Regions from separate parts of the Sphingobium sp. RC1 genome, predicted to be linked through region 4. Evidence: riboswitches for the same ligand, from Rfam matches in the RefSeq annotation. Region 4 holds a riboswitch; each other region holds the start of a gene.
What was found. Region 4 has a riboswitch for cobalamin ahead of AC6JBC_RS11555 (TonB-dependent receptor plug domain-containing protein). Riboswitches for the same ligand answer to the same signal wherever they lie in the genome.

Region 1 (7,209 bases), on a different contig from region 4:
CGATCGCGCGGAGGGGCTGCTCGGCCGGATTCGCCATCGGGTTTCGGACTCTTCCTGCGGCCTGTGTGGCGTCGAAAATCTTGAACAGGCGATGCGTCCGCTGCCTGCCATCGCCGCCCGCTGCGATGCCAAGCCCGAAGCGATCTTTCATGCGCTGAACGATCTGTCTGCGCATCAACCGCTGAACAGGCGAACCGGCGCCGTCCACGCCGCTGCGCTGGCCGGTCCCGACGGCACCATCCGCCTCGCTTATGAGGACGCGGGCCGCCATAACGCCTTTGACAAGCTGATCGGCGCCATGCGGCGGCAGGACCTGTCGTGGGACGGCGGATTTGCCCTGCTCTCTTCGCGCTGTTCCTATGAACTGGTGGAAAAAGCTGTGCTCGCCGACTGCCCGCTGCTCGTCACCATCTCCGCCCCGACGCGCCTCGCGGCCGAACGCGCCGCCAGCGCTGGCCTGCCGATCGTGGTGCTGGCGCGGCCCGATGCGGTGCTGGCGGCCGGTTCCATGCCCGGCTGACAATCCCCCTTCATCTACCGCTTGCGAGCGCAGCGCGCCCGCTTTATCAGCACCCCCGCGACAGGTTCCCCTTAGGGGATCAAAAGGGAAGTCGGGTGCAACACCCGCGCTGCCCCTGCAACTGTAAGCGGTGAGCGAACCGGCCACTTAGCCATTGGGACTTTCCCCGAGAAGGCGGCCGGTACGCAGCGACCCGTGAGCCAGGAGACCTGCCTGACGCAGTCGTTCTTCGACCGGACAGGGTGTGCCGGACGAACGGGGTTCCCTCGCCGGACGACAGCCACCGCCTTGCTCGCCATACGGCCGGGCAGGGCCGTTTGCGGTTCGATTTTGCGGGGAGGACCATGATGACGGTCTTTCATGTTCATATGGTTATGGAAGCGCGCCGCTGATGCTGTGCGCGGTGGAAAACAGAGCTTCGGTGGTGGTCTGCTCGACCTGCCGCCTGTCCGCTGACCAGCGGGAAGATGGGGCAGGACGGCGCGGCGGCGCGCTGTTGGTTGAGGCCATGCGCGATCTTCAGGCTGCCGAGCCTGCTTATGATGCGGTTGCCGTGCAGGATATGCCCTGCCTCTTCGCCTGCCAGCGTCATTGCACCGTCCATGTGCGTGGTCCCGGCAAGGTCGGCTATGTTCTGGGCGACTTCACCCCGGATGCAGATGCCGCCCGCGCGATCCTCGACTACGCCCTGCGCCACGCCGCCAGCGAAGAAGGCGTCGTGCGCTACGCCGATTGGCCGCAGGGGGTGAAGGGCCATTTCATCGTCCGCACGCCGCCTGAAGGCTTCGTCTGCACATGATCCACTTTCAGGATCGCGCTGATTTTCAGGCCGCGCTCGCCAGCCTTCCTCAGCCTGATGCGGCGGCGATCGAAACGGCAGCGGCGCGGCAGGCCTCCTTGACGAAACCCGTCGGATCGCTCGGCCGACTGGAGGAGATCGCCCTCTTCATGGCAGGCTGGCAGGGTCGCGAACGTCCATGCGCCGACCGCATCCGCGCCGCCATTTTCGCGGGCAACCATGGTGTCGCCGCGCGCGGCGTCAGCGCCTTTCCGGCGTCCGTCACGGCGCAGATGGTCGCGAACTTCCAGACAGGCGGCGCGGCGATCAACGCGCTTGCAGGCGCCTGCGGAGCTGAACTGGTTATTGTCCCGCTCGCCCTCGATAAACCCACCGCCGACATATGCGAAGCCCCCGCCATGACGGAGGCGGAGTGCCTCGACGTCCTGAACGCGGGCGCCGCCACCGTCGTGCAAGATTGCGAGCTGCTCTTCACCGGAGAGATGGGCATCGCCAATACCACCCCCGCCGCCGCGTTGTGCCTTCAATCCTTTGGCGGCGAGGCGCAGGATTGGACGGGGAGGGGCACCGGCATCGACGCAGCCGCCCTCGTCGGCAAGACGCACGCCGTCCAGATCGCGCACGCCCTGCACGCCCCCCATTGCGCCGACGCTTTCGAAACGCTCCGTCGCCTTGGCGGGCGAGAGATTGCAGCGATGGCAGGCGCCATCCTCGCCGCGCGCCTGATGCGCGTGCCGGTGCTGCTCGACGGATTTATCTGCGGCGCGGCCATCGCCCCTCTCGCGCGCGACAATCCGGCCATCACGGCCCACTGCCTCGCCGCCCACTGCTCCGCCGAAGCAGGCCATGCCCGGCTGCTCGAAAAGCTCAGCCTGAACCCCTTGCTTCATCTCGACATGCGCCTCGGCGAAGGCAGCGGCGCGGCGGTCGCGGCGCAACTCATCCGCTCCGCCCTCGCCGCGCATGACCAGATGGCAACCTTCGCCGAAGCGGCGGTGGCTAACGCGCTATGAGCCCGCTCACGCTCCACCTGATGCGCCACGCAGCGCCACAGACGCCCGGCCTCCTGCTCGGTCACATGGACATGCCGCCCGACCCGGCCGCGATGCAGCTTTGCGTTGAACGATCCCGCTCGCTTGCGTTCGACCGATTGATCAGCTCCGACCTGACACGCGCCCGCACCCCCGCCGCCTTGATTGCCGCTGCCCGGCAGGTGCCGCACGACATCGACGCGGGCTGGCGCGAACTGCACTTCGGCGCGTGGGAGGGCACCGATCCCGCAACTCTCCCTGCCGAGGAAATTGGTCGTTTTTGGTCATCCCCGGACGACCATCCTCCGCCCGGAGGGGAAAGCTGGTCCGGCATTTGCCTGCGCGTAAAGGCGGCACTTGGCGAAATCGACCGGCCCTCGCTGGTCCTTACCCATGCCGGTGCGATCCGTGGCGCGCTGACTACCCTGTGTGGCTTCACTTACCAGCAGGCCTGGGCAATCGACCTTCCCTATGGCGCCTTGCTTAGCCTGCGTATCTGGCCGGGGGATAATCCCAGCGCGCAGATCACCGGGCTTGTAACATGACCCGCCTCATCCTCGCCCTGCAACTCATGACCCGCCTGCCGCTCCCGCAAGTGCGCGCGGAGGAAAAGGATTTCGCCGCCGCGATCCGATGGTTTCCCGCGACGGGCATCGTCGTCGGCCTCGCCGCCGCTGCCGCCATGACGATCGGCCTGCTTGCCGATCCCTGGATGGCCGCCTTGCTCGGCCTCATCGTCTGGGTCGCCATCACCGGAGCGCTGCATCTCGACGGCCTTGGCGACATTGCTGACGGGGCAGGGGCAGCGCATGGTGACCGGGCAAAGCTGTCCGCCGTCCTTGCCGACCCGCATATCGGCAGTTTCGGCGTCGTCGCGATCGTCCTGCAACTGCTGGCGAAGCTCGTCCTGCTGCACCTCTGCGCGGAGCATGTCGCGCCGATTGCCATCATCGCCGTGCCCTTCGTCGCCCGGATCGGCCCACTGGCATGGACCCTCTGGCTCCCGCCGCTCCATGAGGGCCTATCCAGCCGCTTCCGTGCAAGCATCAGCCCGGTGCATTTGCTGGGCTGGGCGATGCTGGCCGCAGCCCTCTGCTTCATCATTCCCGCACTCCTGTCCGCCGCTATCCTCGTCCCGCTTTGGGGATGGTGGCTGCGCAGCCGGATCGGCGGCATTTCGGGAGATGGCCATGGCGCCGGGATCGAACTCATCGAAAGCGGCCTGCTAGCCGCACTGGTGCTGGCATGATGAGTGACATCTTCCACTGGCATGGCGGTCGTCTGTCGGCGGCGCGTCAGCATTATGAGACGCGCCTTCCCTGGATCGATCTTTCCACCGGCATAAATCCGCTCGCCTGGCCCGGCACCGCCACGATCACTCCGGACTGGCAATCCCTCCCCGATCCCGCAGCGCTTGCCGATCTCGAACAGGCCGCCGCTGCTCATTTTGGCGTGTCCCCCGATCACATCTGTGCACTGCCGGGCAGCGAAACCGGCCTGCGCCTGCTTGGCCATCTGATCGATACGCCCGCCTGCCATATCCTGCCGTCCTACCGCACCCATGCGCAGGCTTTCCCAAACTCGCGCCCATTGCAGCAACCGGAAGACGCACCACCGGGCACCGCGCTCCTCCTCGCCAATCCCAACAATCCCGATGGCCGCCTCTATACGCAGGCGCAAATGCAGCAGCTTCTGGCTCAACAGGAAAGGGGAGGCGGCTGGCTGATCGTCGATGAAGCCTTTGCCGACTGCATGCCCGGTGCCAGCATGGCGGCCGAAGTCGCGGATCACCGCCGCCTGCTCATCTTCCGTTCCTTCGGCAAATTCTTCGGGCTAGCGGGTGTGCGATTGGGCTTCCTCCTCGCCCCATCCCCCATCATCGCCGCCTGCCGCAGGCTGATGGGAGACTGGCCTTTATCCGCCGCTGCGATCGACTTTGGCCGCGCTGCCTATCGCGATTACGGCTGGATTGATGAGACGATCGCGACCCTTTCTACCCGCGCTGCCAGCCTTGACGTGCTGCTTATCCGCCACGGCTTCATCCCGCGCGGCGATTGCCCGCTATTCCGCCTGATCGATACGCCGAACGCCGTCAGACTGTTCGACCGCCTCGCGCGCCACGCCATTCTCACCCGCCCGTTCGAAGATTACCCTCATTGGCTCCGCTTCGGTCTGCCCGACGATGATGCCGCCATGGCCCGGCTGGACGAAGCGCTTGGTTGAGCTGACCGCCATGATCATCGACGCGGTGCTAGGCTGGCCAGCCCGGCTGCACGCCCGTATCGGCCACCCGGTCGGAGCCTTCGCCCGGATCATCACCGCTTGCGAGGGCCGTTTGAACCGGCGCCATTTCGGCACCCCGCGCCGCCGTCTCGGCGGCATCATCACGCTGCTCCTCCTCCTCGCGACCGCCATCGCAGCGGGCTGGGCCGCAGAACAGCTTATTCGCCACTTCCTCGGCTCCTGGGCCTGGATCGGTCTCGCGCTCGCCGCTTGGCCAGCACTTGCGCAGCGAAGTCTGTTCGACCATGTCCTGCCCGTCGTTCAGGCTCTCGAAGCAGGCAATCTCTTCGCCGCCCGCCGCGCCGTCAGCCAGATCGTCGGACGCGATACCGCCACCCTCGACGAGGCAGGGGTTGCTCGTGCCACAATAGAAAGCCTCGCCGAAAGCTTCTGCGACGGAGTCGTTGCGCCGCTCTTCTGGCTGCTCATCGGCGGCTTGCCCGGAATCTGGGCCTATAAGGCGGTCAACACCGCCGACAGCCTGATCGGCCACCGGGAGGAGCCGTTTACGGCTTTCGGCTGGGCCGCCGCACGCTTCGATGATCTCCTTAATCTCATCCCCGCGCGCCTGTCGGGCGTCCTCATTTGCGTCGCTGGCATGGGCGGCTGGCGGATCCTCTGGCGCGACCATGGCCGTCACGCATCGCCCAATGCAGGCTGGCCGGAGGCGGCGATGGCGGGCGCGCTGGACATCCGCCTTGCCGGGCCGGTCGCCTATGAAGGCCAATATCATGCCAAGCCATGGATCGGCGGGGAAGCGGACGAAGCTACGCCCGCCGCCGCTCGCGCCGCGTTGGCGCTCTATGTTCGCGCCTGCGCGCTCCTTTGGCTCGCGACGGCGCTGATCGCAGGGATGGGCCGATGACCGCTTTCCAGAAGCTGCTCGTGCTGGGCGGCGCCCGTTCGGGCAAGAGCCGCCATGCCGAAGCGCAGTGCGAAGCGCTGCCGGGCATCATGACCTACATCGCCACGGCCGAGGCGTACGACGATGAAATGCACGAAAGGATTGCCACGCATCGTGCCCGCCGCAACGCGCGCTGGCGAACGGTCGAAGCGCCTATTGATCTGCCCGCCGCGATCCGGAATGTCCACGCGCACACGCCATCTGGCCCGATCCTTGTCGATTGCCTTACCCTTTGGCTGTCCAACCTGCTGCTGGCTGGCGAAGACATTGCCCGGTGGAGCGAAGAACTGATCGCCGCCATCACCGGCTGCACGGTTCCCATCGTGCTGGTCGCCAATGAAGTCGGCCTTTCCATCGTCCCGGAAAATGCACTTGCCCGCCGTTTCAGAGACGAAGCGGGCCTGCTTAATCAGCATGTGGCCGCCGCTTGCGACAGGGTGGTATTTGTCGCCGCCGGTCTGCCCCTGATGCTCAAGCAAAGCGGATGAGGAAGGCCGCGGCTGCAAGCCATTTTGAAAATCGCGGATGCCAGCAGCCCTACTTATCGTAGAGAGCGAATAAATTCGTTGCGCGAATCGCCTATGTGATAAATGCCGCTGACCGGCTTGCCTGCGATCTATTGGATCAATATGGCATGTTTAATAGTGCGTGGAGGGATTTTATAGGAGCCAGCGATCATGGCAGGGGCAATATGTTCCCAACCTGGGCGAAATTGGAAGACCGCCAGGGTGATCAGATCGCGGTTTCTGGACAGGGGATAATTCAGTGAACGCTTTCAATGCAGATTATCTGTTCGTCTTCATATTGGCGGCTTTTTTGGGTTTTCAGCTGATCAAGAAGGTATCGCCGCTTTTGCATTCGCCGTTGATGTCGCTGACCAATGCGATCGCGGCGGTGGTGATTGTGGGGGCGATCACGATCACGGGTGAGGCGGGGGCGACGCCTCTGGCCAAGACGCTGGGCTTCATCGCGGTGTTCTGCGCGACGGTGAACCTTGTGAGCGGTTTCATGATTACCGATCGCATGCTCAAGATGTTCAAGCCGCGGGGGAAGTAACAGATGAACGCCTTCGTACCCTTCGCGGCGATTGTCGCGTCCGCTTTGTTCATCCTGTCGCTGATGTGGATGAGTCATCCCTCGACCGCCCGTCGCGGCGTGCGCGCGGGCGAGATCGGGATGGTGATCGCGATCATCGGCGCGCTGGTCCAGCATGAGGTGGTGGACTATAATCTGATCATCATCGCGATGATCGCAGGCGCGGCGGCGGGCATTCCGATGGCGCTGCTGATGCCGATGACGGCGATCCCGCAGCGAACCGCCATCTCCCACGCCTTTGGCGCGCTGGCGGTTGGCCTGATCGGCGCGGCGGAATATTACAAGCATGCCCATGCGGAATATGCGGGCGGCTTCATTCTGTGGGCGCTGATGTTCGAGATGCTGCTGGGTTTCCTGACCTGCACGGCCTCGGTCGTCGCCTTTGCCAAGCTGCAGGAACTGATGGGCAGCCGTCCGGTGTCCTTCCCCGGCCAGCGCATCGTCAATGGCGCGGTGGCGCTGGCGACGGTGGCGATCGGCGTGACGCTGGCGCTTGACCCGACGCAGACCTGGCTGTTCCCGGCCTTCGCGGGCCTGGCGTTGCTGTTCGGCATATTGCTGGTGATCCCGATCGGCG
Region 2 (7,209 bases), on a different contig from region 4:
AAGATCGCTGAGCTGAACCGGCCGCGCGTGGACGTGACCCTGCGCGTGTCGGGATTTTTCCGTGACGCCTTTCCTGAACAGATCGACCTAATCGACAGCGCCGCCCGGGCCGTGATGGCGCTGGATGAACCTGATGAAGACAATCCCGCTGCGGCGCGGCACCGGGCGGAGGCGGCTGCGCTGATTGCGGAGGGGACGTCCGAAAAGGCGGCCACGCGCCGCGCCGGAGCTCGCATCTTCGGATCGAAGCCCGGCGCTTATGGTGCGGGTTTGCAGGCGATGATCGACGAGCGGTTGTGGCATGATCGATCGGACCTTGCGAACATCTATCTCGATTGGGGCGGCTATGCCTATGGTGGCGGGGTCGAGGGTGATGCGGAGCGCGACCTCTTCAGCCAGCGCCTGAGCGATGCCGACGCCCTGATCCAGAATCAGGATAATCGCGAGCATGACCTGCTGGACAGCGACGATTATTACCAGTTCGAGGGCGGCATCGCGGCCGCCGTCGAGCATCTGTCAGGCCGCAAGCCGCTAAGCTATCATAATGACCATAGCCGTCCCGAGCGGCCCATCGTCCGCACGTTGGAGGACGAGATCGGCCGGGTGGTGCGGGCGCGCGTCACCAATCCCAAATGGATCGCGGGCATGATGCGGCACGGCTACAAGGGCGCGTTCGAAATGGCGGCCTCGGTCGATTATCTCTTTGCCTTTGCCGCCACGACCCATGGGGTGAAGGACCATCATTTCGACGCCGTCCACGCCGCCTTCATCGAAGATGAGGCGGTGCGCGGGTTCATGGCGGAAGCCAATCCCGCCGCGCTGCGCGAAACCGCCGCCCGCCTCCACGAAGCGCTGGACCGGGGGCTGTGGCGGCCACGGTCCAACAGCGCCGCCATGCTCCTCTCCAGCCTCAAGGAAGACCGCCCATGATAGAACGCACCCCCGAACAGCATGCCGAAAAGATGAAGAAGAAGCAGGCCGCCCATGACAAGATCATGGCAACCAAGACGCAGGAAAAGGGCCTGCTGATCGTCCATACCGGCAAGGGCAAGGGCAAGACGACTGCGGCGCTGGGCATGGTCGTGCGCGCGATCGGCCATGGCAAGAAGGTCGGCGTGGTCCAGTTCGTGAAGGGCGCGATGACCACCGGAGAAAAAGTCGTGTTCGATGCGTTTCCAGACAATGTCACGTTCAAGCCCATGGGCGAAGGCTTTACCTGGAACACGCAGGACAAGACCCGCGACATCGCGCTCGCCCGCGAAGCGTGGGACGAGGTTAAGCGGATGATCGCCGATCCGGCCTATGATATGGTGCTGGCAGATGAGCTTAATATCGTCCTGCGCTATGACTATCTGCCCGTGGATGAGGTGGTGGAAGCCGTGACGGACAGGGACGAGATGAAGCATGTTCTTATCACCGGCCGCAATGCGCCCGAGGCGCTGATCGAGGCGGCCGATCTCGTCACAGAAATGACGCTGGTCAAGCATCCCTTCCGCAGCGGCGTGAAGGCACAGGCAGGGATAGAATTTTGACATGAGTGGACCCGCCATAACCCCGATCGACAGCGCGCAGTTCGAGGCGCTGGTGCGGGCGCGGCGGGACATTCGCCATTTCAGGACAGACCCGATCGACGAGAGTGACGTCGAGTGGCTGTTGAGCATGGCGCATCGCGCGCCATCGGTCGGATTGTCGCAGCCCTGGAGATTTGTGCGGATCGAGACGGAGGGGCTGCGAGAGAGGCTGGCGCTTCATGTCGATGCGCAGGTGAAGGAGGCGGGCCGGGAGTATGAGGGCGATCAGGACAAGCTCTACCGTAGTCTGAAGCTGCACGGCCTCCGCGAGGCGCCGGTGTTGTTCGCGGTCTATTGCGACGATGGGACGGAGACGGGCCATCATCTGGGCGCTGTCACCATGCCCGAGGCGCGCCGCTATAGCTGCGTCATGGCGGTGCATACGCTGTGGCTGGCGGCGCGGACGCGGGGGATCGGCATGGGTTGGGTGTCGATCATGGAAGCGGAACGCGTGAACGCGATGCTGGATGTTCCCGCCAGTTGGGAGTGCCTGGGCCTGCTTTGCCTCGGACGGCCGGAGAGCGAAGAGGATGCGCCGGAACTGGAACGGCGCGGATGGGAGCAGCGGACGAATTGGCATTCAGTGGTGGTGCGGCGTTAGCGCAACCCGCTCCCTCCTATTCGCCGTTCGGCCTGAGCCTGTCGAAGCCCCTCACTTCTCTTCAAAAAAGAAAAGCCCTTCGACAAGCTCAGGGCGAACGGGGTGGACGATTCTCCCTACCCCTCACCCAACAAGAACCCCAGCACCAACGTCTCAAACCGATCCTTGCACTCGATCATCGCCCAATGGCCGCATTTGGGGAACACATGCAGTTCCGCGTTCGGGATCACTCGCATCGGCAACAGCGCGCCGTCGAGCGGGCTGACCTTGTCATCGCGGCCCCAGGTGATCAGCGTGGGCGCCTGAATCCTGCCCAGATAATCGATCCGCTGCGACACGCCCGGCCCGCTCATTGACTGCGCGATGAAGCCCAGAACCGCGCGCGTGTACATCTTGCGGCTGCTCTCCATCGTCACCGGTTCGAGCGCGGCCTTGTAGCGCATGTCGATCAGTTCGTCGGTAATGATCGATTTGTCGTAAACCATCGATTCCAGCCAGGCGATGATGTTCTCGCGCGTCGGGTCCTCGATGAAATCAACAAGCCGGGTCAGCCCTTCATTGGGAAAGGTGGAGGTGATGTTGAACCCGATCCCGCCGATGGTGATATAGCGCAGCACCCGCTGGGGATGAGATGCCGCGAGATGGCCACCGGCAATCCCGCCATAGCTGTTGCCGAGGATATGCGCGCGATCGATGCCGAGGCCGTCCATCAACGCGACGGCAGCGTCGCGGAAAACCGCCACAGGATCGCCATCCACGGGATCGCTTTTGCCATAGCCGGGTGCGTCGAGGATGATCGTGCGGAAATGCTGGGAAAAGAGCGGCAGATTGCCCCGAAAATTCGCCCAGCCCTTGACGCCGGGGCCGGACCCGTGAAGCAGCAGCAGCGCGGGGCCTGATCCAGCCTCATGATAATGGAGGCGGCCATTGGCGGTTTCGAGAAAACGGCTGGTCGCTTCGAAGCTGAGATCGCTCATCATCTGCTCTCCATGTTGTTATTCAAGGACGGGACTAGCCTTGGGGCAAAGCGGGCGCAAGCAAGCCGTCGCTGCCCACTTCCCTTTCGCGCGCATCGCCCTTATGAAGCGCAGCGGATCGGGCTTGCCCGGTCCATCGATCGCGCCGGTGTCCCGCAAGGGACTTAAATGGGAACGCGGTGCGGGAGGTTTCCCCTCCCTAATCCGTGGCTGTCCCTGCAACTGTGAGCGGCGAGCAAGGCATGGACCGGCCGGACCCTTAAAACAGGGACGGTCAGCCACTGGAGCGATCCGGGAAGGCCCCATGCCAACGCTATGACCCGCAAGCCAGGAGACCTGCCGGAGCAAAGGTCGCTCTTGCCATGACCCAGGGGATGGTCACGGCTCGGTTCTCCGTTTGAGCGACGAATTCGTGCGGCTGCGGCCGTGCAGGCGTGCGGCCTGTCCGCCTGCCTGTGCGTGCCGTCCGTGTGTCGTGGCGCTGATGCGGGGAGTGCAGGAGCAATGCAGGAGCAGGCGCAACGTGCCGACGCTGATCCATGCGCGCACCTTGGCGTGCGCGGCTGGTGTCCGACGGCATGGCGGCCGATGATGGCTGGCGACGGGCTGCTGGTCCGGGTGCGCCCGGCGCTGGGCCGGATGACCCGCGCGCAAGCGGCCGGTTTGTGCGAGGCCTCTCTGGCGCTCGGCAACGGGCATATCGACATCACCAATCGCGCCGCACTGCAAATCAGAGGCGTACGGGAAGCAGACCATAGCGCTTTGATGGAGCGGCTGGTCGCGCTGAACCTGGCCCATGCCTACGCAGAGGGCGACAGGCAGATCCCCGTCCTGATCAACCCCGACTGGCTACCCGGCGACGACAGCGCGTTCATAGCGAACGCCCTGATCGCGCGGCTCGGCGAGTTGCCGGACCTGCCCGCAAAGGTCGGGTTCGCCATCGACGCGGGGCCTGCTCCGGTGCTGAGCGATGTTCCGGCTGACTTTCGGGTCGAAAGAGGGACAGGCGGCGCACTGGTCCTGCGCGCCGACGGGCGGACCCATGGCGTAGTCGTGAGCGTGCAGGAAGCGGCCGAGGGGCTACTGTGCCTTGCCCGATGGTTCGTGGACAGCGGCGGCGTTCAGGCCGGGCGGATGGCGCGGCATTCAGGGGAGCTTCCCGATGCGGCGGCCGAGGCCCCTGCCCCGGCCCGGTCTCGCGCTGCTGCGCTGGCTGCAGCGCCTGGGCCATTCCATGCGGCGCCCTTTGGCCGGATCGAGGCTGCTGCGCTCCTCGCCGCGATGAAGAGTGGCGCGGAGGCTGTGCGGCTTACCCCCTGGCGCGGGCTGGTGCTGGAGGGAAGCAGCGCGCCCTCCGACGATCCGGCCGATCCGCGCCTTTCGGCGGATGCCTGTCCCGGCGCGCCCGCCTGCCCGCAATCGAGCGTCGCCACGCGCGATCTGGCCGCCCGGCTGGCGCCGCATGTTCGCGGACTTCATGTCTCGGGTTGCGCAAAGGGGTGCGCCCGGCCTTCGCAGGCGGCGGTGGTCCTCACCGGTCGGGATGGCCACTTCGACCTTGCCCATAATGCGCGGGCGGGCGCGCCGCCGCTGCAATCGGGCCTGTCGCCCGATCAGATAATCGCCCTCTTCGGAGCCAAATGATGCCGCATATTTACGAAACCAACGGGGCGGAAATCTATCGCCAGTCCTTCCGCATGATCCGGGCGGAGGCGGCGCTCGGCCGCTTTTCGGCGGAGGAAGAACGGGTCGCCGTGCGCATGATCCACGCGACGGGCATGGTTGGCCTGGCGCCGCATATCCGCTTTTCGCCGCGCTTCGCCACGGCCGTAATCACTGCGCTGGAGGCAGGGGCGCCCATTCTATGTGACGCGCGCATGGTGTCGGAAGGGATCACGCGCGCGCGCCTCCCTGCCGCCAATCCGGTCCTCTGCACTTTGACCGATCCCCAGGTCCCAGACCTCGCCAGCGCCATGGCGAATACCCGCTCGGCCGCCGCGCTGGAGCTGTGGCGGCCGCATCTCGCGGGAGCAGTGGTCGCGATCGGCAACGCCCCGACGGCGCTGTTCCACCTGCTCAACATGCTGGAAGACCTCGCCTGTCCGCGCCCCGCGGCCATCATCGGTTGCCCGGTCGGCTTTGTCGGCGCGGCGGAGTCCAAGGCAGCCTTGTGGGACGCGCAGCCGGTCCCTTGCTGCATCGTCGAAGGGCGGCTGGGCGGCAGCGCGATCACCGTCGCGGCCGTCAATGCGCTCGCGAGTGCGGCCGAATGATCGGGACCATTCACGGCGTGGGCCTAGGCCCCGGCGCGCAGGACCTGATGAGCGTGCGGGCCGACCGGCTGATCCGAGAGGCGCGCCATATCGCCTATTTCCGCAAGCCGGGCCGCGCAGGTCATGCCCGGAAAATCGTCGAAGGACTGTTGCGTCCCGACGCGGTCGAATATGCGATGGAATATCCGGTGACGACCGAGATTCCGGTCACGAACCCGCGATATAATGAGCGGCTTTCCGCCTTTTATGCGGATTGCACCGCGCATCTGCACGGGCTGGCGGCGGCGGGTGAGGATGTGGTTGTCCTCTGCGAGGGCGACCCCTTTTTCTACGGCAGCTTCATGCATCTGCACAGCCGCCTGTCATCACTTGCGCCCGTGCGAATCGTGCCCGGCATCACCGGCATGTCGGGGGCCTGGACGGCGAGCGGGACGCCGATCAGTTGGGGCGATGATGTGCTGACGGTGCTGATGGCGACGCTGCCCGAAGAAGAGCTGGCGCGCCGTATCCATGACACCAATGCGCTGGTCGTCATGAAGATCGGCCGCAATCTGGCGAAGCTGCGCCGGGCGGTGGAGGCGGCGGGGAAGCAGGACTGCGCCTGGCTGGTCGAATATGCCACGATGGCGGACCAGAAGATCACGCCGCTGCGCGAGGCAGAGGCGATCACCGGCTATTTTTCCATCCTGCTGGTCCATGGGCAGGGACGGCGACCATGAGCGGATGGGTGGCGGTAGCCGGGCTCGGGCCGGGAGCCGAAGGGCTGGTGACGCCCGAAGTGACACAGGCCTTGGCGGAGGCGACCGATCTGATCGGCTATGCCCCCTATGTCGCGCGGGTGGAGGATCGGCCCGGACTTCTACGCCATGCGTCGGACAATCGGGTGGAACTGGAGCGGGCGGCCCATGCGCTGGAACTGGCGGCGGCCGGGCGGCGCGTGGTGGTGGCGTCCTCCGGTGATCCGGGCGTGTTCGCCATGGCGTCGGCCTTGTTCGAGGCGCTGGAAGCCGGGCCGAAGGCGTGGCTGGGGATCGACATCCGCATCCTGCCCGGCATCACCGCCATGCTGGCCGCAGCCGCACGGGCGGGCGCTCCGCTGGGGCATGATTTCTGTGCGATCAACCTGTCCGATAATCTGAAGCCATGGGCGTTGATCGAGCGGCGCCTGCGCTTGGCCGCTCAGGCCGACTTCGCCATGGCCTTCTACAACCCTCGATCGAAGGCCCGGCCGGATGGCTTTGCGCACGCGCTCGACATCCTGCGTGAGGAATGCGGGAACGACCGGCTGATCCTTTTCGCGCGCGCCGTTTCGACGCGGGAAGAGGAATTGCGCGTCGTGACGCTGGGGCAGGCGAGCGCCGATATGGCGGACATGCGCACGATGGTGATCGTTGGATCAAGCCGCACCCGCCTGATCGAGCGCGCGGTTGGTCCCATCCTCTACACGCCGCGCTGGGCCGAATGAACGATCCACGTCAGCACATCGCTAAGGTCGTGAACGGATTGCACTTGTGGCATGGGCGGCCGGTCGATCATGATGACAGGCAAGCCGAGCGCCCGTGCGGCGTCGATCTTCGCGCGCGCGCCGTCGCCTCCTGCGTTTTTGGCGACGATCAATTCGATGCCGTGCGCGCGCATCAGGGCAAGATCGCCCGCCAGCGTGAAGGGGCCGCGATCCACGACCAGATGATGGCGCGGCAACGCGGGGGGCAGTTCGGGCGCATCGACGAAGCGGAGCAGGTAATGATGCTGCGGCTGGGCGGCGAAGGCTTCGACATGCATACGCC
Region 3 (7,209 bases), on a different contig from region 4:
ACATTGTGGTTTGACTGTTGCCATGCCGACTTTTACTTTATGAACATTGCCGTTCATTATGTAAGCCATTGATTGGGAAGGCCGCAGGCTCTTTCTGGATGCGGCCTTCCCCGGCATCAGAAGCTGAACTTCATGCCGCCCCTCACCGTTCGCGGTTCGACCACGCGGCTTAGCCTCCCTTCGACAGGCTCCGCATCGGCGGCGGGAAGATAGGATTCGTAATAATAAGCGATGTCCTTGTCCCGGCTGCCAAGGATGTTGAGCAGTTCGGCATAGACTTGCACCCGTTTTCCCTTCCAGGCGGCGCGGGCGTTGACGACCGTGCTACCGGAATCCCGCAGGCTATTGTCCTCAATCAGTGGCGAAGGGCCAAGATGACGGACGCGGATGCTGGCTTCCCATGGGTCAAGCACGATGGCTGCGCCAGCGGACGCGGCATTTTTGAAGGCGTTGGGGATATGGTCGCCATTGGTGTAGCGGCTGTGGCTGGCAGTGTAGTTGCCGTCGAAAGCGAGCCAGGGGAGCGGCCGCCAGAAGGCGACAAGCTCATAGCCATGGCGGCGGCTGGCTCCGCTCGGTTCGACCGCGTTGGAGTCGCCGACGAAACGCAGTTCGCTGCCGACATTCAGCCACCAATAGGTCGCGGTGAAGGTTAAGCCGGGCAGTTGCAGGCGGCCGCCCAATTCCTTGCCGGTGCCGCGCACGAGCATGGGAACAGGCGTATCGACATTGACCGCGCCGCGCGCATCGTTGGAATGGAAGCCCCGGCCCCAATTGGCATAAAGTTCGACGCGCGGCGTGATCGCCCAGGCGGCCGACGCCTTGGGCGAGACGAGCGTGTCCGAACCGCTGCCTTCGCCAAGCGCCGCCGCAACTGTGTCGCGTGCGCGGACGTCATAATGATAATAGTCGCCGCGCACGCCTCCAGTGATACGTAGGCCGGGGAGCGGCGTGACGGTCGCTTCGCCATAGAGGGCGGCTGAACCTTGCTTGACGCGATAGCGGCCGAGCGAGGAGAGGAGGGCGCGGTTCGCGGTGCGGTTGACGCCGACATTGCCGATCGCGTCATAGCGGTTTTCCGTGCCCAGTTTCAGTTGCAGCGCCGGGTCGATATCCCAACGCTTTTCGCCTGTGAAGCCGAGGACCCAGCGGCGGTCGAACTGCTCGATCTGCGCGCTGGTGCCGTCGGGGTCGGTGTAGGTGGGGTTGGAGAACATCGTCCAGTCGTAGAACTGGGCATAAAGATTGGCGCGCCATGTCGCCTGAACGGTGGCGAGATTACCGATAATGCGGGTGGTTTCACCGCGCGCGGACGGATCGGGCGAACAGAAGACATCGGGGCAGAGCGGCGTGCCGACGATCCTTTCGGGGATCTGCTCGGTCGGGCGCCATGTGGCGCGATAGGCGTGGAGCGTGGCGTCGATCTTCCCCGCCCCGGCGGGGAGCGTATATTTGGCGAAACCCGCATAGTGACGCAGATGTTCAGGTTCCTGCCACGGCCCGTCATACATCTTTGCCTGGGCGACGAGGGTGAGATTACCCGCGCCCGCCTTTACCGTGCCGCCCGACGCCAGCCTGCGCCAGCCGAAGGAGCCGCCCTCCGCCGCGACCCATGGGCGGTCATAGCCGTCGATCGTGGTCATATAGGCGGCGCCCGCAAGCGCGAAGTCGCCGCCATCGGCGCGATAGGGACCTTTGCGAAAATCCTCCCGTGCGATGATTTCGGGGATGAGGCCGTTGAGGTCGAGATAGCCCTGACCATGGCCATGGGTGCGGAAGTTCATCTGCACCCCGTCAATATAGGTGGTGAAGTCCGACCCATGGTCGAGATTGAAGCCGCGCAGAAAATATTGATTGGCCTTGCCGCTGCCCGAATGCTGGGCGGCGACCAGCCCCGGAACGGCTTCGAGCAGTTCTGCAACGCGCAGCAGCGGGCGGACGAGAAGGTCCGCGCCGCCGACGCTGCCTTCGCTCGCCGCATGGGCGGTGCCGATCTTGTCCTCGCCCCGGCCAAAGACGATGATGGTGCTGGCGTCTTCGCCCGCATCGGCCGTTTCGGCTGCGAAGGCTGGCAGGGGTAGGAGCGTGGCGGTCAGCGCGCAGGCGGCGCGGTGGAAAGGATTGGGCAGTTTCACTTCATGCACTCCGGGCGTCTGGCGACATCCGGCAAGAGACCTGTCGTCAGGCGACGACCGGCGCACGCAGACGGCCGGACGCCCCCAAGGCGGCCGCCAGCGTCACCGAAGCGGCCTCTTGCCGCTCGTTCGTCGCTCAGACGGAAACTACCGTGCCGCGGCCATCCCCTGGACCAAGGCAAGAGCGACCAGACGCTGGCAGGTATCCTGGCTCGCGGGTCATCGCTTGATGCACGGCCTTCCCAGGCCTCGCAGGATTTAGCGTCCGGCCCAGTGACTTGCCCCAACCTGCCTGTGAGGTGGGGCGATGTGCATCGCGCTCGCCGCTTACAGTTGCAGGGACAGCCTTGGCTTGGGGAGGCGGATGCCTCCTTTACCATGTTCCCTTTTAAGCCTCTTTCGAGGCACCGGCGCGATCATTTCCCCAGGGGTTGCCCGGGTGAGTGGGCGATAGCGGAGGTGGGGGGGGTGGGCAAGGGGGGTGATGGGCGGGTGGAGTGGGTGGAGTGGGGCAACATCACTCCCTCTCCCCTTCAGGGGAGAGGGCTGGGGAGAGGGGAGCGGCCTCGGTTGCTTGCAGTCCCCTCTCCCGCCGTCGCTTCGCTCGGCACCCTCTCCCCTGAAGGGGAGAGGGGATGACGTGCGCCCGTTTGTCGCGCCAAGATCAGTTCAGGGTCGCGCCGCGCTCTCGTTGGAGGCGCAGCGCCATGGCCTGGTAGCGGACGGCGCGTTCGTTGTGGAGGGCGATGGTTGCCTGGTCGGCGCCGCGCAGGCGGGCTTCCCTGGCTTGCCGCGCTTCCTGGGCGGCGCAGGCGGAAAAATGTGACGCGTCATTGGGGCGCATGGCCCTTATCCTCTCTCAATCTCTTATGGCTCGAACGATAACATCGGCCTGTTTCCCGCTGCCATTACGCAGGTTAACTCCGGAAAGCTTCTGTTTTTTGACAGCAGGCTTGCAAATCATTGCGGCAGAGGATTTCTGCGCTTTTCAGGCAGTTGAGCGGGTGGCGCTAAGGTGCTTCTTGCTATCAGCCGCCCCGGTTCCACGATGCATCGCGGAAGGTTTCACGCAAGAAGCCGATGAAGGCGTCTACGGCGGCGGGACGGCCTGCGGCGCGGGGGTGGACGGCGTGAACGGCGAGGTCAACGGGGCCTTCCCAGCTATCGAGGACGCGGACGAGGTTGCCTTTTGCGATCAGGTCGCCCACGTCCCAGAGCGAGCGCAAGACGATCCCGACGCCGGTAAGGGCAAGTTCGCGCACGATTTCGCTGCTGTTGGTGCGGACATGGCTTTGGCCATCGATCAGCTTGCGCGCGCGACCATTCACCAGCCGCCAGGGCAATTGTCCATCGGCCGCGAGCAGGCGGTGGCGGGGGAGGTCGGCGATCTTGTCCGGAATGCCATGCGCGGCGAGATAGGCTGGGCTGGCACAGAGGATGCGGCGGTTGGTGGCGAGATGATGCCCCTCCAAATGGAGAGGAATGTCGCTGGTGATGCGGATCGCCACGTCGATACGCTCGGCGAGCAGGTCTTCATAGGCGTCGGACAGGTTGAGTTCGAGGTCGACGCGCGGATGGAGGTCCAGGAAGCGACCGACATGAGGCGCCACATGCAGGCGGCCGAAGGAGGTGGGAGCCGAAATGCGCAGCGGCCCGGACGCACTCCGGTGCCGACTGGTGACGCGTTGCTCCGCCTGCTGGATGGCGTCGAGGATGGCGACAAGGTCGCGGTGCAGGCTGGCGCCTTCCTCCGTCAGGGCAAGGCGGCGCGTGGTGCGATGGATGAGGCGGACGCCGAGGCGCGCTTCCAGCCGGGAGATGCGTTTCGACATCATGGCAGGCGAGATGTTCAATATGCGGCCTGCCGCCGAAAGGCTGCCTGCCTCCACCGCGCGGGCGAAGAGAAGATAATCGGGATCCATCGATGATCTTTTCCTGTGAGGAACAGATGCTTTGAGTTCTTGTTGTCTAGTGCGAGGATGGAGAGGGGTCTATAGGCTTTCGTCACAGTATTTTGGATGGAGAGTTGCCCATGGACGGCATGATCGAGAAATCGGGTGTTATGGTCGCCGCCGAGCTGGCGCGCTTTATCGATGGAGAAGTCCTGCCAGGGACGGGGATCGCAGCGGAAGCATTTTGGCAGGGCGTGGCTGCGATTTTCGAGCGGTTCGCGCCGCTTAATGCGGCTCTGCTGGAAAAGCGCGACGCGATTCAGGCGCAGATCGACAGCTGGCATGGCGAGGAAGCGGCGCGGCCGTTTGATGCGGAGGCCTATCGGGCTTTCCTGACCCAGATCGGCTATCTGGTGCCGGAGCCTGCGCCTTTTTCCATCGGGTCGGGTCGGGTGGATGCAGAGCTGGCGACCATGGCCGGGCCGCAGTTGGTGGTGCCTATCCTAAATGCGCGGTTCCTGTTGAACGCGGCCAATGCGCGTTGGGGCAGCCTTTACGATGCGCTGTATGGGACCGATGCGATCCCCGGCGCGGCGGCGGGCAAAGGCTATGATCCAGCGCGCGGCGCACAGGTGATTGGGTGGGCCAAGGCATTCCTGGATCGGGTGGTTCCTCTGGCGGAAGGAAGTTGGGCGGATTGGGCGGGTGGCACGCCGGTCTTGCGCGACCCCGCGCAACTTGCCGGGCGGGCAGGGGATAACATCCTGCTTCGCAACAATGGGCTGCATATTGAGCTGGTGATCGACGCAAGCCATGCGATCGGGCGGGATGACCCGGTGCATCTGGCCGATGTCGTTCTGGAATCGGCCCTGTCCACCATTTGCGATCTGGAGGATTCCGTTGCGGCGGTCGATGCGGCGGACAAGGTGGCGGCCTATGCCAACTGGCTCGGCCTGATGAAGGGCGATCTTGAGGACAGCTTCGAGAAGAATGGCGCGATGATGACGCGGCGGTTGAATGGCGACCGGGCCTATGTCGCGCCTGATGGGAGCAGCTTGAAGCTGCCGGGGCGGTCATTGCTGTTCGTGCGCAATGTCGGGCATTTGATGACGACGCCTGCGGTGCGGCTGTCCAATGGGAACGAGGCGCCCGAAGGGATATTGGATGGGATCGTTACCAGCCTGATCGCCTTGCACGACATTCGACGGAATGGGCGTTTCGTCAACAGCCGGGCGGGCAGTATCTATATCGTGAAGCCCAAGATGCATGGGCCGGAGGAGGCCGCCTTTACCAATGACCTGTTCGACGCGATCGAGGATCTGCTGGGGCTGGAGCGGCATCAGTTGAAGGTCGGCGTGATGGACGAGGAGCGGCGGACCTCGGCGAACCTCGCGGCCTGCATTCATGCGGTGCGAGATCGGATCGTCTTCATCAATACGGGCTTTCTGGATCGAACGGGGGACGAAATCCATACGTCGATGCGGGCGGGGCCGATGATCCGCAAGGGCGAGATGAAGGGCGCGGCGTGGATCAAGGCTTATGAGGATCGCAATGTGCAGATCGGGCTCGCCTGCGGACTGTCGGGGAAGGCGCAGATCGGGAAGGGCATGTGGGCGGCTCCGGACAGGATGGCGGACATGCTGGAGCAGAAGATTGGGCACCCGATGACGGGGGCGAATACGGCTTGGGTGCCTTCGCCGACGGCTGCGACCTTGCACGCTACGCACTATCATGAGGTTGATGTTTTTGCGCGGCAGGAGGAGCGGAAGGCTGAAGCAGTGGCGGGGTTGGACACGCTGCTGACGATCCCGCTAGCGGCGGGGGCGAACTGGTCGGCGCAAGATGTTCGCGACGAGCTGGATAATAATGCGCAGGGGATATTGGGCTATGTCGTGCGCTGGGTGGATCAGGGCGTCGGCTGCTCCAAGGTGCCGGATATTCATGACGTGGGGCTGATGGAGGACCGGGCGACGTTGCGGATTTCTTCGCAGCATATCGCCAATTGGCTGCTGCATGGCGTCTGTTCTGCGGACGAGGTTGACGCGGCGCTGCGGCGGATGGCGGCCAAGGTCGATGCGCAGAATGCGGACGATCCGCTTTACCAGCCGATGAGCGGGCGGGAGGAGGAGAGCATCGCCTTCCAGGCAGCGCGGGCGCTGGTGTTTGAGGGGGTGGCGCAGCCTAACGGTTATACCGAGCCGTTGCTGCATGCCTATCGGGCGCGGGTGAAGATGCCTGCTTGAACGGTCGTTCGGGCTTGGGTTTTCGCGCGGAGGCGCGGAGGGGTTGCGTGTAAGGTGAGTGGGTGCATCTTGCTGGCTTCGCGTGGGAAGCGAGGTTTTGAGGGACGCGCTGCGCGGGCTGGTTTGTCTCCAAGGCGCCGCGTCTCCGCGTGAAAATTAGCCTTGGAGGTGTTTGATCAGGGCGCGGGCTGCTCTCGTGACGTCATCCCATGTCTCATCGAAGCCTTCGTCCTCGCCGAAATAGGGGACGGTGACGCTGGTGCCTTCGCGGCCGGGGATCAGGTCCATGAGGAGGCGGAGGTCGGCGGTGCCGTCGGAGGGGCGGATGCGGCGGAGGTTTTTGAGGTTTTCCGCGTCGAGGGCGAAGATGTGGTCGAAGCAGTGGAAGTCCTGCGCGGCGACTTGGCGGCCGCGATAGGTGGATATGTCTATGCCGTGGCGGAGGGCAACGGCCTGCGCGCGGCTATCGGGCGGGCAGTCCACGTGCCAGTCGCCGGTTCCTGCTGAATCGACCTTGATGGGTAAGCCTGCGCGTTCCGCTTCGGCACGTAGGGCGGCTTCGGCCAGCGGCGAGCGGCAGATATTGCCGAGGCAGACGAAAAGGACGGAGACGCTCATCCTTCGGCTGCTGCGGTGGAGAGGCCCAACTGGGGCACGCCGATCGAGCGGCGGCCGCCGAAATCGGTGCGGGCGACGATGACGCCGATCTTTTCCATATAGTCGATGAGGCGGCGAACTCGGCCCTGCGAGCTGGTGCCATAGGCGCGGGCGAGGGCGGTGTCGTCGGGGCAGGGCAGGCCCTGCATCGCGGCGCGGGCGATGAGGAGGAAAGGGGCGAGCATGTCTTCGGGCAGGGGCTGGGCGGCCTTCATCGCGTCTTCCCAGCGGGGGTCGGCGGCGTCGAGCATGCCCGCCTGCGCCATGGCGAAACGCTTGCGG
Region 4 (7,209 bases):
TCGGCAAGGCTTTGTTCGGTGAGCACCTCCATGGGCTTGCCGTCAGCTACGAGGCGGCCCTTGTCCATCAGCAGCAGGCGGTCGCAGTAGCGCGCCGCCATACCGAGGTCGTGAAGGACGGTGACGACCAGCGAACCGGTGCGGGCTTCGGCCTGGAGCATGTCCATGACGTCCAATTGATGACCGGGGTCGAGCGCGGCCAGCGGCTCGTCGGCGATCAGTGCTGGCGCGCCCACCGCGAGCGCTCGCGCCAGGAGGACGCGGGCGCGCTCGCCGCCTGATAGTTCGGTGGCGATCCGGCCTTTCAGATGCAGGACATCGGCGCGGGCGAGCGCGGCATCGACCAGCGCTTCGTCCTGGGGCGACAGGCGGGACAACGGGCCAAGGTGCGGCATGCGGCCCAGCGCCACCAGCCGTTCCACGAGCAAGGGCCAGTGCAGCGTCTGGCCCTGCGGCAGATAGGCGACGCGGCGCGCTATATCCTTGCGGTTGAGGCTGGTGATCGGACTGCCGTCGATCCAGACTTCGCCGCTTTTCGAGTGAGCGAGGCCGAGCAGCGCGCGGATCAGGGTCGATTTGCCCGCACCATTGGGGCCGATGATGCCGACCAGATGGCCGGGCTCCAGTACCGTCGTGACGCCCGTCACGGCCGCATGACGGCCGAGGCGGACGGACAGGTCTTCGGTGCGGATGGTTACCATAGCCGCCGCTCCCGCATCAGATGGACGAGGAAGACGGGGACGCCGAGCAATGCGGTGAGGACGCCCAGCTTCAACTCGCTGCTGGTGGGAATGAGGCGCACACCGATGTCGGCGAGCGTCAGCAGCGCCGCCCCGCCGAGCAGCGAGGGGAGCAGGATGGCCGAGGGCGAGCGATCCGTCAGGGGACGGACCAGATGCGGCACGATGAGGCCGACAAAGCCGATCGCGCCCGAGACCGCGACGGCTCCGCCCACGCCGATGGCGACGCCCAGCATCATGCGCAGCCGCGCCTTCCGCAGGTCCACCCCCAATGCCTGCGCGCCCTCCTCCCCCAAGGTCAGGGCATCCAGGCTGCGCGCATCGGCAATCAGCAGTGCCGACCCGATAATGACGCAGGGCAGCGCGATCCAGACATGAGCGTAGCTGCGGTTTTCAAGGCTACCCATCAGCCAGCTCATAATCTCCATCGCGGCGAAAGGATTGGGCGACAGGTTGAGCGACAGGCTGATCCCCGCCCCCGCCAGCGTTGCGACGGCGATGCCCGCGAGGATGAGGGTGAGCGGGCTTTCCGAGGGGCCTGCCAGCAGGAAGAGCGCGGCAATGGCGATGAGGCTGGTGGTGATGGCGAGGACGGGGAGGATCAGCGGGTGAAGCTGTGCCAGGCCGAAATAGAGCGCGCAGACGGCTCCCAGCGCGGCGGCGTTGGATGCGCCGAGCACCGAGGGTTCGGCGAGCGGATTGCGGAGATAGCCCTGAAGCGCGCCCCCCGAGAGGCCGAGCATGGCTCCGACGATGAGGCCGAGCAGCATGCGGGGCAGGCGAAGGTCGATGAGGATCGCGCGGGCGACCTCATCACCGCCGCCGCTGAGGACGGCGATGATGCGGGCCGGGGCGAGCGGGACGGCGCCGAGGGTGAGGGAGCCGAGCGCGGCGAGAAGGGTGAGCGCCAGCAGGACCGGCAGGAGCAGCGGGTGGCGGCGGGCGCTCATGGTTTGCGTCCTTGCCGTTGCTTGCTAAGGCCCATTTCATGCGGGGAAAAATAGCAATCGCGGCGCTTTGCCTGCTTGGCCTGACGGGCGCAGCCCCTGCCCCGCCGCGGCGGATCGTGTCGCTCAATACCTGCGCCGATCAATATGTGCTGGCGCTCGCCGATCCGGGGCAGATCGCGGCCTTGAGTCCCTATGGGCATGACCCGGAACTGTCGGCAGCGGTCGCCAAGGCGCGACGTTTCCCGGTGCTGAAACGCCCGGCCGAAGAGGTATTGGCGCTGCGTCCCGATTTGGTGATCGGCTTTCCCGATGGCGCTGGCGGTGTTGTCGGCGCGCCGGATGGGCGATGGCGCAAGCTGGGGCTGGCGAGCGCAGACAGCTTTGCCGTGATCCGGGAGCAGATCCGGCAGGTGGCGCTGGCGGTCGGCCATCCTGCGCGTGGAGAAGCGCTGATCGCGGGAATGGAGCGCGACCTTGCCGCCCTGCCCCGTTCGCGGCGCAGCGAGGTGGCGGCCTATTATCAGCGGCGCGGCTATATGACCGGCACGGGAACGCTGGTGGATGAATTGATGCGGCGCGCCGGCCTCACCAATCTGGCGGCGAAGCTGGGCAAACCGGCGCTGGCGCAGGTGCCGCTGGAGGAAATGATCGCCGCCCGGCCCGACTATCTGATCGTGGAAGAAGACAGCAAAAAGGTCGTCGATCAGGGGACGGAGATGCTGCACCACCCGGTGCTGCGATCCATCCCCCGCATTCACGTGCCGCAAGCCTGGACGGTGTGCGGCGGCCCCGCTTATGTGCAGGCCGCGCGCAGCATCATCGCGCAAGCGAACGCTGCGGGCAGGCGTTGAGGGGCGAAGCGTCACGCCCGCCCCTCTTTCCCGTCATCAGAAGCGGACACGTGCGCCGGCATAGGCCGACCGGCCGTAGGTGTTGTAACCATAAACCGTCGCGTATTCCTCATCGGTCAGATTGTCGATGCGGCCGTAGATTTCGAGATGTTCATTGATGGGCAGCGAAGCGCGAATGTCGAGCCGGGCATAGCCATCCAGACGCTGGGTGTTGGCGAAATCGTTAAAGCTGTCGCCGACCATGGTGAGCGTCGCGCCGGTCGATAGGCCGAATGCCCAGTCATAGTCAGCCGAGACGCTGACCGCATCCTTGGCGCGACGGGGAAGACGCTTGCCTTCGTTGAGGCCGCCTTCGGAGCGATCGATCGCGTCGATATAGCTGTAGGCGGCAGTGACGGTAAGCGCATCGACAGGCTTCAGCGTGACGGCGGCTTCCACACCCCTCGCACGCGTGCGCGTAAGATTGACGTAGCGGCCGAACGGCAAGGCGAAGCCATCGAAATAGATCTGGTCGCGGGTATCGCGGCGGAACGCGGTGACAGAGATCATCGCCCGGCCACCATCCAGATTCTGGTCGAAGCCTACATCATAGCTTTTCGACCGTTCAGGCTTCAGGCTGAGATTGCCATAGGTGCCGTCATAGATCTGATAAAGCGAGGGCGCTCGGAAGCCTTCGCCATAGCTGGCACGAATGTTGGTGCGGCCTTCATTGGGCGTGTAGTTCGCATTGGCGCCCAGCGTCGTCGCGCCGCCAAACTGGCTATGATCGTCATGGCGCACGCCGCCGGTCAGCGACAGCCCCGAAAACGGCTTCACCACCGCCAGGGCGTAGACGCTGTCGATATTGACCTTGGCCGCGCTGACGACCTTGTCGCCTGTGAAGAAGTCATAATAGAAGGAATCATAGTCCGGCCGTTCATGCTCATAGCCGAAAACCAGCTTGGCCTGATCGACCGGCTGATACACGCCTTCATATTCGAAGCGCAGATTGGTGCCCGAATAGCCGTAGTCCGGCGCGGCGGAGCTGGGCGCGAAGAAATAGTCGCGGTCGTTGCGGAACCAGGTGACGGCGGCCCGTTGCGTCAGCTTGCCATCGAACGACGCAAGGTTGAGCCCTGCATAGCCGACATATTGATCGAGCTTGCTGCTGTCCGTGGACTCCATCGGCGCGCCGAAGAAGATGTCGGTGTCGAGGTTCGCATGGATATAATAGCCGCGCAGGTCGAGGCTGAGATTGTCCGTGAACGCCAGTTTCAGCTTGGCGTGGGTGGCGATATTCTCATAGCCGTCCTTTTCCGTGCCGCCCTTGGCCGCGGAGATGCCGTCGGTGCGGAAATAGGCGACGCCAGCGCTGCCCGAAGCAATGCCCGCGCTGCCCGACACATCTGCTTTCGCATTCAGGGTGTCCGCATAGCCATAATCCACCGAGGCGGTGCCGCCAAAGCCTTCACCCGGTTCGGCTGACATAATGTTGACGACGCCGCCGATCGCCTGACTACCATAGACCACGGAGTTGGAGCCGCGCAGCACTTCGATGCGGCGGATGTTGCCGGTCAGCAGATTGCCGAAGTCATAGGCATCGCCAATGATGCTCGGATCGTTAATCTTGACCCCGTCGAGCAGCACCAGCGTCTGCGTCGTTTCCGCGCCCCGGATCGAAATGCCGGTCACGCCGCCTACTGCGTCAGCCCGGTTGAAACGGATGCCGGGCGTGGTGATCAGCAGGTCCGCGATGCTGACGTTCTGGCGGGTTTCGATCGTCTTTGCATCGATGACGGTGATGGCTTGGCCGACTTCATCGGTCGGCTGTTCGATGCCTAGCGCGGTGACGACGATATCGCTGGATTCCTCCGCAAGCGCGGGGGTGGCGGCGAGGAGCGCCAGCAGTGAAATTCCGGTCCTGATCATATTCTTGTCTTCCCTGAGCGTCATGCGACATGAGCCCAGGGCGTCCGCATAAGCGGCCAGTGCGCGAGAAAGAGAGACGCCAGTCCCGCCCCGCGCACTGATGCGGCCCTGCGCCGCTTCGTCGCTCAGACGGAAAACCGTGCCCGGGCCGATCCCTGGACCCAAGGCAAGAGCGACCAAGCGCCGGCAGGTCTCCTGGCTCGCGGGTCGTCGCGGCGATGCACGGGCCTTCCCGGACGCATGCGTCCAGTGGCCGGTCCCCCTCGCCTTCCCCTTTTTGAAGGTCGCAGGTTCCCCTGTGCATCGCGCTCGCCGCTTACAGTTGCAGGGGCAGCTGCGGAATGGGATGGCTTGAGGCCACCCGCACCGCATTCCCTTTCCGGCGCGATCTTTGTGTCAGCGGTTGCCCGCTCACGCCGCGCGCCATAGGGGAAAGTGAGGGTTCTGCCAAGGAGTGGATCGATGCGATTGCTGGGCGCGGTGCTGGCCGGGGGACGATCCAGCCGGTTCGGGAGCGACAAGGCGCTGGCGCTGATGCCGGACGGGCGCACGCTGATCGAACATGCGGTCGCGGCGATCGCGCCCCATGTCGAGGCGGTGGTGGTCTGTGGACGGGTGGTCGAGGGGCTGACCAGCCTATCCGACCGGCCCGCGCCGGACATGGGACCGCTGGGCGGGCTGAACGCGGCACTGCATCATGCGCAGAGCGAGGGCTATGACGCGGTGCTGACGACGGGGTGCGACATGCCTGTCTATCCTGCGGTGCTGGTGGAGGCGCTGGCGGGAAAAGGCGCTGCGGTGTTGAAGGGGCAGCAACTGGCGGGGTTCTGGCCTGCCGGGCTTGCGGGTGAACTGGACGCGCATCTGGCGGAAGAGAATAGCCGGTCGATATTCGGCTGGCTGGAGCGAATTGGCGCGCGGATCGTGGAGCGGGCGGATATCGTCCTGCCCAATTTCAACCGGCCGGATGATCTGGAGGCTTTTACCTCCGTTCCCCCCGGCTCAAGCTGAGCTTGCCGAAGCCCCCGCCCTTCCTTCCAACTAAGTTTGGGGGCATCCGGCAAGCTCAGGGCAAAGGTCGCGGAGAGCCGGTCTTCAAAGCTGAAGAGCGACGCTGGCTGCGGCCTCTACTGGCATGGACGTGCCCGCCACCGCTTCACCAATCAGAAGCAGGGTCGGGTCTTCGTCACTGATCGTGGCCACCAGAAAGGCAAGCGCTGACAGCTTCCCCCGGATCAGGCGTTCGGTGGGCAGCGATACATTGACGGCCACCATCACCGGCGTTTCGGGATCGCGTCCGGCGGCGATCAGCTGGCGGCTGATCTCGCCAGCCGCGGCGCGGCCCATATAGATGCCGAGCGTGCCGCCGGGGCGGGCGAGCGTTTCCCAGTCGAGCTTGAGCGGCTCACCGGCTTTCAGATGCGCGGTCACCATCGTCAGGCCCCGCGCCTTGCCGCGCAGGGTGAGCGAGGCGTTGCCGCTTGCCGCCGCCGCGCTGGCGGTGGTGATGCCGGGGCAGATGTGGGTGCGGATGCCGTCAGCGGCGAGATGCTCCATCTCCTCGGCCGAGCGGCCGAAGACTGACGGATCGCCCCCTTTCAGGCGCACGACGCGCTTGCCCGCCTTGGCAGCGGCGAGGAGCAGGTCGTTGATGCTTTCCTGATCCTTGCTGTGGCGCCCGGAGCGCTTGCCGACGCTGACGCGCTCGATGCCCTGTGGGATGAGGTCGAGGACGCCGGGTCCGACCAGTGCGTCATAAAAGACGATGTCGGCCGCCGCCATAAGCTTTTCGGCCTTGCGGGTAAGGAGGTCCGGGTCGCCGGGACCTGCGCCGACCAGCCAGACTTCACCGCGGGTGATCAACTCATTCGGCTGCATGGAGCGTCTCCTGCGGGATTTGAGCGAGGATGTTGGCGAGCGCGGGGCGGCAGGACCCGCAATTGGTGCCCGCGCCGATCGCTTTGCCGATGGCGGGAACATCGACCAGGCTCTGGTCGCGAATTGCGGCGACGATCTGGTTGAGGCCGATGTCGAAGCAGACGCAGATGGTCGGGCCTTTGTCGGGCTGGCTGCCGGGGCCGCGCGCGGCGAGGACGGAAGCGCCCACCTCTTCGGCTTCAAGCTGGCCGATGAGCCAGTCGCGCGAGGGGAGCAGGCCGGTGCGGGTGACGAAGAGGACGCCTGCCAACCTGCCATCCTTGATGATCGCAACGCGGCGGGTGCCGCGCGACATGTCGATGGCTTCGACACGATCACCCTTGGGCAGGCAGGCTTCGAGGCGGGCGGGATCGCCATTGCCCGCGACTTCGTAGAGCGCGCCGCCCGGCACGGTGACCTTTGTCGCCCACAGGCAGGGAACCTTGGCGGGCAATTCACCGCGCAGGATGAGGAAGCCCTTCCACTCGGTCGCGACCTTTTCGATGCTGGCGGGCGTCGATTTGAAGCCCGGCTGGCCCGAATGGGGATCGACGAGCGGACGGGGCAGCATGCCGGTACGGCCACCGGTCGAGATTTGATCGGTCCAGTGGATCGGGGTGAAGATTTCGCCGACGCGCTGGCCTTCGTTCAGGCTCACGCGGAAGATGCTATTGCCCTGCGCGGTCTGGACGCGCGCCAGATCGCCGTCGCAGATATCCAGCTCCCCGGCGTCCTGCGGGTGGATATCCACCAGCGGCTCCTCGCGGTGGCGGGCGAGCTTGGGCGACAGACCGGTGCGCGTCATCGTGTGCCATTGGTCGCGATAGCGGCCGGTGTTGAGCG

Region 1: it holds a riboswitch for cobalamin, as region 4 does, so the genes downstream of both, AC6JBC_RS14420 (DUF1636 domain-containing protein) here and AC6JBC_RS11555 (TonB-dependent receptor plug domain-containing protein) in region 4, are expected to answer to the same signal.
Region 2: it holds a riboswitch for cobalamin, as region 4 does, so the genes downstream of both, AC6JBC_RS14380 (ferredoxin-like domain-containing protein) here and AC6JBC_RS11555 (TonB-dependent receptor plug domain-containing protein) in region 4, are expected to answer to the same signal.
Region 3: it holds a riboswitch for cobalamin, as region 4 does, so the genes downstream of both, AC6JBC_RS18005 (TonB-dependent receptor) here and AC6JBC_RS11555 (TonB-dependent receptor plug domain-containing protein) in region 4, are expected to answer to the same signal.

The regions. Positions count from the first base shown of each region.
Region 1 covers NZ_AP027308.1:71,773-78,981, forward strand. The annotation lists gene fdhD (formate dehydrogenase accessory sulfurtransferase FdhD) at 1-520, shown strand, start outside; cobalamin riboswitch at 566-751, shown strand; gene AC6JBC_RS14420 (DUF1636 domain-containing protein) at 912-1,319, shown strand; gene cobT (nicotinate-nucleotide--dimethylbenzimidazole phosphoribosyltransferase) at 1,316-2,332, shown strand; gene AC6JBC_RS14430 (histidine phosphatase family protein) at 2,329-2,895, shown strand; gene AC6JBC_RS14435 (adenosylcobinamide-GDP ribazoletransferase) at 2,892-3,599, shown strand; gene AC6JBC_RS14440 (threonine-phosphate decarboxylase) at 3,599-4,573, shown strand; gene cbiB (adenosylcobinamide-phosphate synthase CbiB) at 4,536-5,498, shown strand; gene cobU (bifunctional adenosylcobinamide kinase/adenosylcobinamide-phosphate guanylyltransferase) at 5,495-6,025, shown strand; gene AC6JBC_RS14455 (NAD(P) transhydrogenase subunit alpha part 2) at 6,303-6,593, shown strand; gene AC6JBC_RS14460 (NAD(P)(+) transhydrogenase (Re/Si-specific) subunit beta) at 6,597-7,209, shown strand, end outside.
Region 2 covers NZ_AP027308.1:58,899-66,107, reverse strand. The annotation lists gene cobN (cobaltochelatase subunit CobN) at 1-930, shown strand, start outside; gene cobO (cob(I)yrinic acid a,c-diamide adenosyltransferase) at 927-1,532, shown strand; gene bluB (5,6-dimethylbenzimidazole synthase) at 1,534-2,172, shown strand; gene AC6JBC_RS14385 (alpha/beta fold hydrolase) at 2,289-3,152, opposite strand; cobalamin riboswitch at 3,279-3,507, shown strand; gene AC6JBC_RS14380 (ferredoxin-like domain-containing protein) at 3,738-4,793, shown strand; gene AC6JBC_RS14375 (precorrin-8X methylmutase) at 4,793-5,422, shown strand; gene cobI (precorrin-2 C(20)-methyltransferase) at 5,419-6,141, shown strand; gene cobJ (precorrin-3B C(17)-methyltransferase) at 6,138-6,887, shown strand; gene AC6JBC_RS14360 (cobalt-precorrin-6A reductase) at 6,863-7,209, opposite strand, start outside.
Region 3 covers NZ_AP027309.1:380,106-387,314, forward strand. The annotation lists gene AC6JBC_RS18005 (TonB-dependent receptor) at 117-2,075, opposite strand; cobalamin riboswitch at 2,316-2,562, opposite strand; gene AC6JBC_RS18010 (hypothetical protein) at 2,800-2,979, opposite strand; gene AC6JBC_RS18015 (LysR family transcriptional regulator) at 3,164-4,057, opposite strand; gene AC6JBC_RS18020 (malate synthase G) at 4,168-6,270, shown strand; gene AC6JBC_RS18025 (low molecular weight protein-tyrosine-phosphatase) at 6,427-6,888, opposite strand; gene AC6JBC_RS18030 (helicase HerA domain-containing protein) at 6,885-7,209, opposite strand, start outside.
Region 4 covers NZ_AP027306.1:2,315,018-2,322,226, forward strand. The annotation lists gene AC6JBC_RS11540 (ABC transporter ATP-binding protein) at 1-701, opposite strand, end outside; gene AC6JBC_RS11545 (FecCD family ABC transporter permease) at 695-1,690, opposite strand; gene AC6JBC_RS11550 (ABC transporter substrate-binding protein) at 1,729-2,541, shown strand; gene AC6JBC_RS11555 (TonB-dependent receptor plug domain-containing protein) at 2,578-4,449, opposite strand; cobalamin riboswitch at 4,618-4,884, opposite strand; gene mobA (molybdenum cofactor guanylyltransferase) at 4,912-5,460, shown strand; gene cobA (uroporphyrinogen-III C-methyltransferase) at 5,545-6,327, opposite strand; gene AC6JBC_RS11570 (molybdopterin-dependent oxidoreductase) at 6,314-7,209, opposite strand, start outside.